DNA from 2 places in the Aquabacterium sp. A3 genome. Region 1 is predicted to be linked to the other one. Evidence: predicted binding sites of a transcription regulator. Region 1 holds the regulator's gene; the other holds the start of a gene.
What was found. The regulator FNR, encoded in region 1, switches genes on or off when oxygen is low (the NO sensors DNR and NnrR bind a similar motif). The targets are predictions, from matches to a motif close to TTGATNNNNATCAA.
Positions count from the first base shown of each region.

Region 2: the regulator FNR is predicted to act here: its motif matches at 3,210-3,223, upstream of WNB94_RS05730 (DUF3149 domain-containing protein).

Region 1 is NZ_JBBPEV010000005.1:175,439-180,657, forward strand. Features, by position in the region: gene icd (NADP-dependent isocitrate dehydrogenase) at 1-691, opposite strand, end outside; gene WNB94_RS15360 (urease accessory protein UreH domain-containing protein) at 848-1,681, opposite strand; gene hemN (oxygen-independent coproporphyrinogen III oxidase) at 1,715-3,106, opposite strand; gene fnr (fumarate/nitrate reduction transcriptional regulator Fnr) at 3,360-4,076, shown strand; gene WNB94_RS15375 (hypothetical protein) at 4,140-4,433, opposite strand; gene WNB94_RS15380 (nitrogen fixation protein FixH) at 4,549-4,815, opposite strand; gene ccoG (cytochrome c oxidase accessory protein CcoG) at 4,833-5,219, opposite strand, start outside.
Region 2 is NZ_JBBPEV010000001.1:1,295,352-1,300,570, forward strand. Features, by position in the region: gene WNB94_RS05720 (protein-glutamate methylesterase/protein-glutamine glutaminase) at 1-886, shown strand, start outside; gene WNB94_RS05725 (patatin-like phospholipase family protein) at 907-3,189, opposite strand; gene WNB94_RS05730 (DUF3149 domain-containing protein) at 3,299-3,466, shown strand; gene fcl (GDP-L-fucose synthase) at 3,478-4,407, opposite strand; gene WNB94_RS05740 (hypothetical protein) at 4,507-5,145, opposite strand.

The sequences.
Region 1 (5,219 bases):
TGTGCACGATGGTGACGCTGGGCTTGTCGTTGTCGATGGCGTACTGGATGGCCTTGCGCACCAGGCGCTCAGTGCCTTCCTTGGACACGGGCTTGATGCCGATGCCCGAGGTGTCGGGGAAGCGGATCTTCTTGACGCCGAACTCTTCCTGCAGGAACTTGATCAGCTTTTTGGCCTTGTCGCTCTGGGCTTCGAACTCGATGCCCGCATAGATGTCTTCCGAGTTTTCGCGGAAGATCACCATGTCGGTCTTCTCGGGCTCTTTGACCGGCGACGGCACGCCCTTGAAGTAACGCACCGGGCGCAAGCAAACGTAGAGGTCGAGTTCTTGCCGCAGCGCAACGTTCAGCGAACGGATGCCGCCACCCACGGGCGTGGTGAGCGGGCCTTTGATGGAGACGACGTAGTCCTTGAGCACCTCCAGCGTTTCTTCCGGCAGCCAGACATCGGGGCCGTAAACGCGGGTGGACTTCTCGCCGGCATAGATCTCCATCCAGTGGATCTTCTTGGTGCCGCCGTAGGCTTTTTCAACAGCGGCGTCGACCACCTTGATCATCACGGGTGTGATGTCAAAACCGGTCCCGTCGCCTTCGATGTAAGGGATGATGGGATTGTTGGGCACGTTGAGCGAGAAGTCCGGGTTCACCGTGATCTTCTGCCCGCCTTCGGGCACCTTGATGTGCTGATACATGTGCGTGGTCTCCGCGGTTGGCGTTTCCTTGATATGCATGGCCAGGGATGGTGGTCATGCAAGTTTCATTCTACGCGAGCACGCCACTGCATCCGCCGGAGAAGCACATGATCATGGCGCCGTATGCGGTTTTTGCACACCGCCTGCCACACCGCCTCAAGCGCACCAGGCCTGGTACTGCATCCACAGGTGGTGCGAAATGCCCCAGCCGGCCATGGCCGCCATGCCCAGACCGGCCAGCCTCACCGCCCAGCGCGGGTCCATCCAGGCCGTGCCACGCGAGCCCTCCTGGGGCAGCGCCACGGCAGGCGGCGCGTCGGTGGCCACCACCGGCTGCTGTCGCAGCCAAAGCACGGGTGCCACCGTGCCCAAGCCCGCTGGGCCAGGCGGAGGCGCCGCGCCGGTGGACGACGCCGAGCGCCGGAGCAAACGGCCCAAGACCCAGGGGGCGGCCCACACACCGAAGGCGCTGGGCACAGAGAACACCAACATGACTGCGGCACCACCCGCTGCATCGGGCGCCAGTGCTGCCAGCATCAAGGCACCGTACAGCAGCGCACAGGGCAAAAACGCCCACAGCGCACCAGCCAGCAATGGCCATGCGGGTTGCCACCATGCGCCGGCGTGCGCGGCTGCCCAGGCCTGCCAGCGGGCGCGCGCGCGCCGGTAAACCCCCAGGCCCCAATGGTCCAGCATCGCCGGCATGCGGCCCGTGAACGCCAGCCACAAGCCCAGCACCACGGCCGCCGCCAGCAACATGATCCAGAACGGTTGCAGGAAGGCCACCTCACGCCCCAACTGCGCGATCACGCCCGCACTGGCGGCCGCCATGGCGCCCAGCGCGGCATAACCCAGGCTGCGGCCCAGCAGGGCCATCAGGGGCACCCCCCTCGGCAAGGCCACCGAACAGGCCATGCCACACATCGCCGCGCAGTGGGCCATGCCACCCAGGCCCATCAGAAATGCAGACAGCAACAGGCCGGTCAACATGACGGCACCCTGCGATTGAGCGCGTTGAAGCGCTCAGATGATCCGAGAGAAGCGACCAGCGGTACGGTCGGCTTGCAAATAGCGGTCGAACACCATGGCGATCGCCCGCACAAAGTACCACCCCAAGGGCGTGACACGCACACCGTCTGACTCCAGTTGCACCAACCCCATCTCGACGAGCGGCTCCAGTTGACGCAATTCAGCCGCGAAGTATTGCCTGAAATCAATCAGGTACGCCAGCTCAATGGATTCGATGTCCACCCTGCCCTGGCACATCACCGCCATGATGACCGCACGACGAACCAGATCGTCGCGGCTGAGCACCAGGCCACGGTCGATGGGCAACTCACCGCGCGACAAGGCATCGGTGTAGTCCTCCAGGGTCTTGGCGTTCTGGCTGTAGTGGGCCCCTACCCGCCCGATGGCCGATACACCCAGACCAATCAGGTCGCTGTCGGCGTGGGTGCTGTAGCCTTGAAAGTTGCGGTGCAGTCGCCCCTGGCGCTTGGCCACCGACAGGCTGTCATGGTGAAGCGCGAAGTGATCCATGCCGATGTAGTCGTAGCCGGCCTCACGCAACACGTCGATGGCCATGGCCAGCATGGCGACTTTGTCCTGCGCCGGGGGCAGGTCTGCGGCGTCGATGCGGCGCTGGGGCTTGAACCTCTGAGGCAGGTGCGCGTAGCCGTACAAGGCCACGCGATCGGGCCTCAATGACGCCAGTTGTTCCAGCGTGCGACGAAAGCCCACCAGATTCTGCTTGGGCAAGCCGTAGATCAGATCGGTGTTGATGGACTCGAACCCCAAAGTGCGCGCCTGCTCCATCAGCGCCTGGACCGACGCGAAGGGCTGAACACGGTGCACCGCCTTCTGAACGTCCGGGTCAAAGTCTTGCACCCCCAGGCTGAGGCGATTGAAGCCCATCTCGGCCAGCGCGGCCAGGCGTGGCCCGTCCACGGTGCGTGGGTCCACCTCGATGGCGTATTCGCCACCCGGCACAAAACGGAACGCCTCCTTGAGCACCTGCATCAGGTCGTTCAGTTCGTCATTGGACAAGAACGTGGGGCTGCCGCCGCCAAAATGCAGCTGTGACACCGCTTGCCGAGGCCCCAACTGCTGCCTCACCAACTCGATTTCCTGCTTCAAGGCAGCCAGGTAAGGCTGCGCCCGCTCATGGTGTCGGGTGATGATCTTGTTGCACGCACAGTAGTAGCAAACCGATTCGCAAAACGGGATGTGCACATACACCGACAGCGGATTGGCCGGTCCGGCGATGGCGCCGCCACCGCTGCCGCGCTGATGCAAGGCCTGAGCGTACTGTGCAGCGCCATAGGCCTCCACAAACCGGTCTGCGGTGGGGTAAGAGGTGTAACGCGGCCCGCTGACGTCCAGGCGGGTCAGCATGTCGGAAGTGACATGCACCACGGCCTGAGCAGGCGCGTGGTTCTGTGCAGTGTGGTTCATGCAGGCACTTTGCCAGCGCGAAGCTACCCAGGGTTGATCTGGCTCAAGGTCCGTCGCCAGTCAACGGCAACAATTCAGCAAACCATTGAGGTCGCTCATGTTTCAACCCAGCCCATCCATTTCCATCACCCCCACCGCACCTGGTGATGACAGCCCCTGCGGACTGCCGGGTCGTGTTTCGCAAAACGCTGGTTGTGCGTCACAATCAAAGCCCATGAGACTTGATTCCTTCAAGGTCGCGTGCTCCAGCTGCAACCTTCGTGAGTTGTGCCTGCCTGTGGGCCTGACCCAAAACCAGTTGAACCACCTGGATGACTTGGTGGCGTCGCGCAAGATGGTCAAGCGCGGTGAAGCACTGTTCCACACGGGCGACCCATTCCGCTCTTTGTATGCGGTGCGCACCGGTTTCTTCAAAACCCGGATCTCGGCTGAAGACGGCCGGGATCAGGTGACGGGGTTTCAGATGGCAGGCGAGTTGCTGGGCCTGGACGGCATCAGCACCGACCGGCACGCCTGCGATGCGGTGGCATTGGAAGACTCGCAGGTTTGCGTGATTCCGTTTTCTCAGCTGGAAGAGCTGTCGCGCGAGGTCTCGGACCTGCAGCACCAATTCCACAAGATCATGAGCCGCGAGATTGTTCGTGATCATGGCGTGATGCTGCTGCTGGGCAGCATGCGGGCTGAAGAACGCCTGGCCGCCTTTTTGCTGAACCTCACGCAGCGCCTGCATGCACGGGGCTTCTCGGCATCTGCGCTGGTGCTGCGCATGACACGCGAAGAAATCGGCAGCTACCTGGGTCTGAAGCTGGAAACCGTGAGCCGCACGTTCTCGAAATTCCAGGAAGAGGGCTTCCTGGAGGTCAAGCAGCGCGACATCCGCATCATCAATGAAGACGGATTGAAGGCACTGGTCAACAACGCACGTTGCTGATCCAACAGCGGCGCGCGTGATGCGCGCCGTGCATGCTTGGCAGGATGATGTTGGGCTGTGGCCTTAACCGTGCGCGTGGCGAGTCAGGGCGGCCTCGCGCCGCATGCGCTTGCTGCGGCGCTGTGCGCCGATCGCCGCAGGCGCTTTGCGCATCCACCACGACAAACCGGCTGAACCAGCCGTCACGACCCAGAACACCAGGAAGCTGAGGCTGTAAATGGTGTTGACCTCGGGCTGCCAGCCACCCAGGCTGACGTGGCTGGGATCCACCACCGAGAACACCAGCATTTCAAGCACGCCTGCAGCCAAGAACGACGGCCACAGGATTTGCGCAAGCACGACCGGACGATGTGTCATCTGGCACTCCTCCACCACGATGTGGTGCATGAGCCATGTTGTCCCAGCGAGCGCCCCGTGCCACGAGGACAAACCCCAGGGCCTCAGGCCCGCAGGCTTACCCCCTTGATCGGGCTCAATTCGCGTCCAGCACAGCCCTGGTGGGGTCGGCGGCATGGTTGCGCGCTTTGTGCGCGGGCAACTCTTTGGCCGAGTGAACCTGGCCGGCAGAAGTGTCCAGCACGGGGTCGACGTTGCGCACGGCGATGACCACGGTGGTGAGGCCGGCCACCACCACCAGAGCGGGGCCGCCGATGACCAGCCAGACGATGGGCAGGCGCCACCAGGGCGGGTTGCTCACGGGCGCAGACTGGGCGTTGTTACCAGGTGCAGATTGGGCCATGGGATGGTTGCTCCGTCTCAACGAGGAATCATGAAGGTGGATTTTTCTCTGACGTCCAGCTGGGCGTCAACGCCGTGGCGCATGCGCTCGACCACGATGGTCATGCCCATGCTGCCGCTGCCCAGACGCGCCGCCGTATCGGGCGGGATGCGCACCGACACCGGCACCCAGCGCGCCTCGGCCGGGCCCAGCACGATATCTTGCCCGCCCTCGACCTCGGCCTGGGGCAATTGCTCGACGCCCACGCGGTAGCGCTGAACGGTTTCAGAGGCGTTCATCACCTGCACGCGGTACACGTTCTCGACATAGCCATCGTCCACGATGCGCGCCAGCGCCCCACGGTCCTTGACGATGTCAACGCGGAATGGGGGGCGGGTGTACAGGCTGTACATGAAGGCGCCCAC
Region 2 (5,219 bases), on a different contig from region 1:
GTCGACGCTGACCGAGCGCGGCGCGGAGGTGACCCTGAAGGCGCTGGAGCTGGGGGCCATCGATTTTGTGGCCAAGCCCAAGATTGGCGTGGCCGACGGCCTGCAGCAGTTGGCCAACGAGATCACCGAAAAGGTGCGCATCGCCTCGAAGGCACGCATCAACCGCGCGCCGACGCCATCGGCGCCTGCCCGCAGCACCCCTGTGGGGGCCAGTACCGGGAGCGCTGGGGCCAGTAGCACGGCCACGGGCACGGCCGCGCCTGCACCGGCCAGCCTGGGCCGGCTGTCCACCGAAAAGATCATCTTCATCGGCGCATCGACGGGCGGTACCGAGGCCACCAAGGAGGTGCTGATGACGCTGCCGGCCGACGCGCCTGCGGTGGTCATCACCCAGCACATGCCACCGGGCTTCACCAAGAGCTACGCCACCCGCCTGGACGGGCTGTGCCGCATCCGCGTGAAAGAGGCGACCGATGGCGAGCGGGTGTTGCCCGGCCACGCCTACATCGCACCGGGCGGGCTGCACCTGAGCGTGGAGCGCTCGGGCGCCAACTACATCGCACGGGTGCAGGATGGTGAGCCGGTCAACCGCCACAAACCCAGTGTGGAAGTGCTGTTCAAATCGGCCGCCAGGCTCGTGGGACGCAACGCCATCGGCATCATGCTGACCGGCATGGGCGCCGACGGCGCCAAGGCCATGCGCGAGATGAAGGATGCGGGCGCTTATTGCGTGGCGCAGGACGAGGCCAGCTGCGTGGTGTTCGGCATGCCACGTGAGGCGATTGCGGCCGGGGCCGTGCAAGAAGTGCTGCCGCTCAAGCAGATCGGCCCGCACCTGATGGAGCACCTGCGCAGCACGGTGGGACAGGCGCTGAGCCGGGTCTGAGACCCGTGCTCAAGGCCGGCTCAAGGCCGGCCCACGAACAGCATCAAGGTGCTGCCGCGCGCCGGGCTGTACCCCAGGGCCCCATACACGGGGCCGATCGCCGTGTCGGCACCGATGTACAGGCTGCCGCCCAGCTTCAGGCGGCCCTCGCCCACTTCTTCGCGTTGCTGCCAGGCGTTGCCGGCCTCCAGGCTGGCGCCCAGGTAGGTGCCCCGGGTGAGGCTCATGTCGGTGAGGCGAATGCGGTAACCCAGGCGCGCCAGGGCCACCTGCGGCCCACTGATCTGAAATGGCGCATAACCCGAGATCTGCTGGAAGCCGCCCAGGCCATAGCGGTCGATGGTCGGCTGCGGACCATCGCTGAGCGACACACGCCCGAGCAGGCTCCAGGTGTGTCTGCCCCAGGTGTGAACAGTTTGGCCCTGCAGGCTGATCAAACGCAGCGTGCCTTCATCAATCGGTGCAGAGCCGCGGTCGCTCAGGTGCCCATGAAACCATTGCCCATCCACCCGCCAGCCCTTGAGCGGGAAGAAGGCGTGGTCCAGTTGGTCAAACACGGCGCGCAAACGCCAGCCTTGCTCTTTCCAGCGCTGCACGTCAGGCCCACCCGAGGCACTGGCCTCGGACAGCGCCGATGACACGATGCGTGGGTCGTCGCGCAGGTTCTGGCTGACCCAGCCCAGGCGCCATTCGCCCAGCTCGCGCCAGTTCAGGCCCAGGTCCAGGGCCAGCTCGCTGCGCTGACGGCGCACCGTGGCGGCCAGGTCATCGTCCGGATTGAGGTGGTAGTCCACCGTGTGGCGCTGCGTGGCGGCCGATGCCGACCAGAAGGCGCTGAGGCCGTCTGGCAGCTGGAGCGTCCAGGGGCTCCACCACTCGGTGGACAGCGCTGGTGACGAACCGATGCGGGCAAAGTTGCGCCATTCGCTGCCGCTGCGGTCGGCCCAATGCCGGGTGTGCACCACCTTGACGTCGAAGGTGCTGCGCCCACGGTTGTCGGCGCTGAAATCAAGCCCCATCTGCAGGTAGTTGGGCCCCCAGGGCTTGTCTTGCAGAATGAAGACGAGGCCTTGTCCTCCATCGGGTGCGGGCTCGAGCCGGTAGTCGGTGCGCAGGTAATCGCCCGTGGCCGCCAGGGTGACCAGGTCGCGCTCGGCATCCGCCACGCTGAAAGCATGTCCGGGTTGCGAGCGCAGGATGTCAGAGCGGGCCTGGGGGTGCGTCAGCTCGGAGCCTTCAAAGCGCACAAAACGCAGTTCTTGCGGCGCTGGTGCTCGCAACTGATGGCCTGTACGCCAGGCGGCGTAATCGGCCTCTGACAGGCGCAGGTCCTGAAAGCGCAGCACCATGGCGTCGGCCTGCGTTTCGCCCAGCTCCACGAACTCGACCGCGCGGCTGAAATCGGCCGAGGTCAGCCCTTGCAGTTGCGGTGTGATCAAGACATCCTGCGGCGTCAGCGTGGCCAGGCTGCGCTGGACGTTTTGCTCCGTGAGGATGTTGATCATCTGGGCGGTCACCCCCGTGAGCGTGGACAAGGTATCGCGTGGAGCGAGCGGGGTGCCCACGTTGACCACGATGAGCCGGTCGGCCCCCATGGCCCGGGCCACATCCACCGGGGTGTTGTTGACCAGGCCACCGTCCCCCAGGATGCGCCCTTGAACCTCCACCGGGGCAAAAATGCCGGGCACGGACATGGAGCTGCGCAAGGCGGTGGCCAGGTCGCCCTGCTCGATCACCACCGGCTGGCCGGTTTCCATGTCGGTGGCCACGGCGCGAAACGGGATCGGCAAGCGATCAAAGTGCGAGGTCTGGCTGGCCGGCAAGGTCAGGCGGCGCAGGTGCGACTCCAGCACCCGGCTGGACAGCGAGCCCAGCGGGGCCTTCAGGCCATCGGCCCCCACGCCCACCTCGATCAGGGGCGAGACCTCGAAATCCTGCTCTTTGCGCCGCTGAGACAACTCGGGACGATCCACCCGGCTGGCGAACACATTGCCCCAGTCCAGCCGCTTGACCTCGGCTTCGATCTGCGCGGCGCTCAGGCCGCTGGCATACAGCCCGCCCACGATGGCCCCCATGGAGGTGCCTGCGATGACGTCCACCGGGATGCGCTCGCGCTCAAGCACCTTGAGCACCCCGACGTGGGCCAGGCCACGGGCACCGCCACCAGAGAGCACCAGGCCAATGCGCGGACGCTGTGACGCCCCGTCGCGCGGGGACTCACCCCGAGGCGCCTCGGCGGCCATGGCCGACACCACCGACAACAGGGTGGCCACCAGGATCGAAATGACTAGACGCACGCTCATGCGCCGATTGTCATTCTGAATTGACCTGGGTCATGGCAACCGCCCCGAAAAAGGCGTCTGATGAACATACCCCTTGGGGCACTCAATTCAGACAAGAACGGAGCACATCATGCAAGCCTGGATCGACTTCTTCACCACCGACTACGGTCTGATGAGCCTGGCCGTCATTGCCTTCATGTTCGTGATGCTGGGCTACATCGGCTGGTATGTGGCCCGCCACGTGAAGGCCGATGTGGAAGAACATGACCGGCTGGTGCGCGAGGGTCGCGCCCAGTGAACAAGGCCGCCTCAGGTGTAACGCTTGAGGAAGTCCTGGTAGGCCAGGCCGATGCCTTCTTCCAGCCCGATGCGGGGCGTCCAGCCCAGTGACGTGAGTTGCCCCACGTCCATCAGCTTGCGGGGCGTGCCATCGGGCTTGCTGGTGTCGAAGGTGAGGCGGCCTTCAAAGCCCACCACCTTCACCACCAGCTCGGCCAGTTCGCGGATCGACACGTCGCTGCCACAGCCCACGTTGATCAACGGACCGTCAAAGCCCTTTTCCATCAAGAACACGCAGGCATCGGCCAGGTCGTCGGCGTGCAGGAACTCGCGCAGCGGCGTGCCCGTGCCCCAGACCACCAGCTCGCTGTCGCCCCGCTGCTTGGCCTCGTGCGCCTTGCGGATCAGGGCCGGCAGCACGTGGCTGTTGTTGAGGTCGTAATTGTCGTTGGGGCCGTACAGGTTGGTGGGCATGGCGCTGGTGTACTGGCGCCCGTACTGGTGGTTGTAGGCCTCGGCCAGCTTGATGCCCGCGATCTTGGCGATGGCGTAGGGCTCGTTGGTGGGCTCGAGCGGGCCGGTGAGCAGGTACTCTTCCTTCAGGGGCTGGGGCGCCAGCTTGGGGTAGATGCAGCTGGAGCCCAGAAACATCAGCCGCTGCACGCCCGCCAGGTGGGCACCGTGGATCAAGTTGGCCTCGATCACCAGGTTTTGGTACAGAAAATCGGCCCGGTAGGTGTTGTTGGCCTGGATGCCCCCCACCTTGGCGGCGGCGATGAACAGGTAATCCGGCTTTTCTGACTGCAGAAACTCATGCACGGCCTGCTGGCTGAGCAGATCAAGCTCTTGGCGGCTGCGGGTGATGACGTTGCTGTAGCCGGCAGACTGCAGGCGACGCACGAGGGCGCTGCCCACCATGCCTCGGTGGCCGGCCACAAAAATCTTGGCGTTGGATTGCATGGGAACGAAACTCCTGTTCGGCACAGTATAGACAGCGCAGGCGCGGCCGCTCGTCTCGACAAACCTGCAAGGCCAACGACAGAGGCATCGACGCCTCGCTCAGAGGCGCTGGCTGAGCGGTGCAGCAGATCGCTGCGGCCACACTCGCAGCAGCATCGCGCCCAGCAACAAGACCAAGGGCAAGGCATAGACCGGCGCTGCCCCTACGCGCTTCAGGCATGACAGCACGAACACCGTCCAGATCACATAGGCACAGAGGCGGTGTAGAAGCACCCATCGTGCCCGGCCCATCCACTGCACCGCAGGATCAAACGAGGTCGCTGCCATCAGCACGACCGCCACATAGCCCGCGCCACCGATCCATCGACTGAGCAGCGGCGTCAGGTGTGACCACAGCGCAGGCTCTGCCCAAATCCACAGGCAGAGAATACCCACAGCGTGACAGGCATGCGATGTAGCAAACAACAGCCCTACCTGGCGACGGTGCAACATCAACGCTGCGCTGAGCGTACCTGGCCACCAACGCCAGCATGCCGATGCCACGAAGGCCAGCAGAAACAGCGGCAAAGACAGTCGCGCCGTCACGCGGACAAGCCGCCGCGCCCCGTCCGCGTCCGGTTGACTCAACAACATCAAGGCGCTCAAGACCGCCAGGGCCACTGAGCCCCAGATCCATACGCGCCAGGGCGACGTTGTTCGCAGCGCCAGAGCCGCTGATGAAGTGTTGGAATCCAGCATGGCCGTCTTGGGGAGTGGTGATGGCCGCCATGCTGATGCGACAACGCGATGCGGTGAAGCCAAAATACGCACTG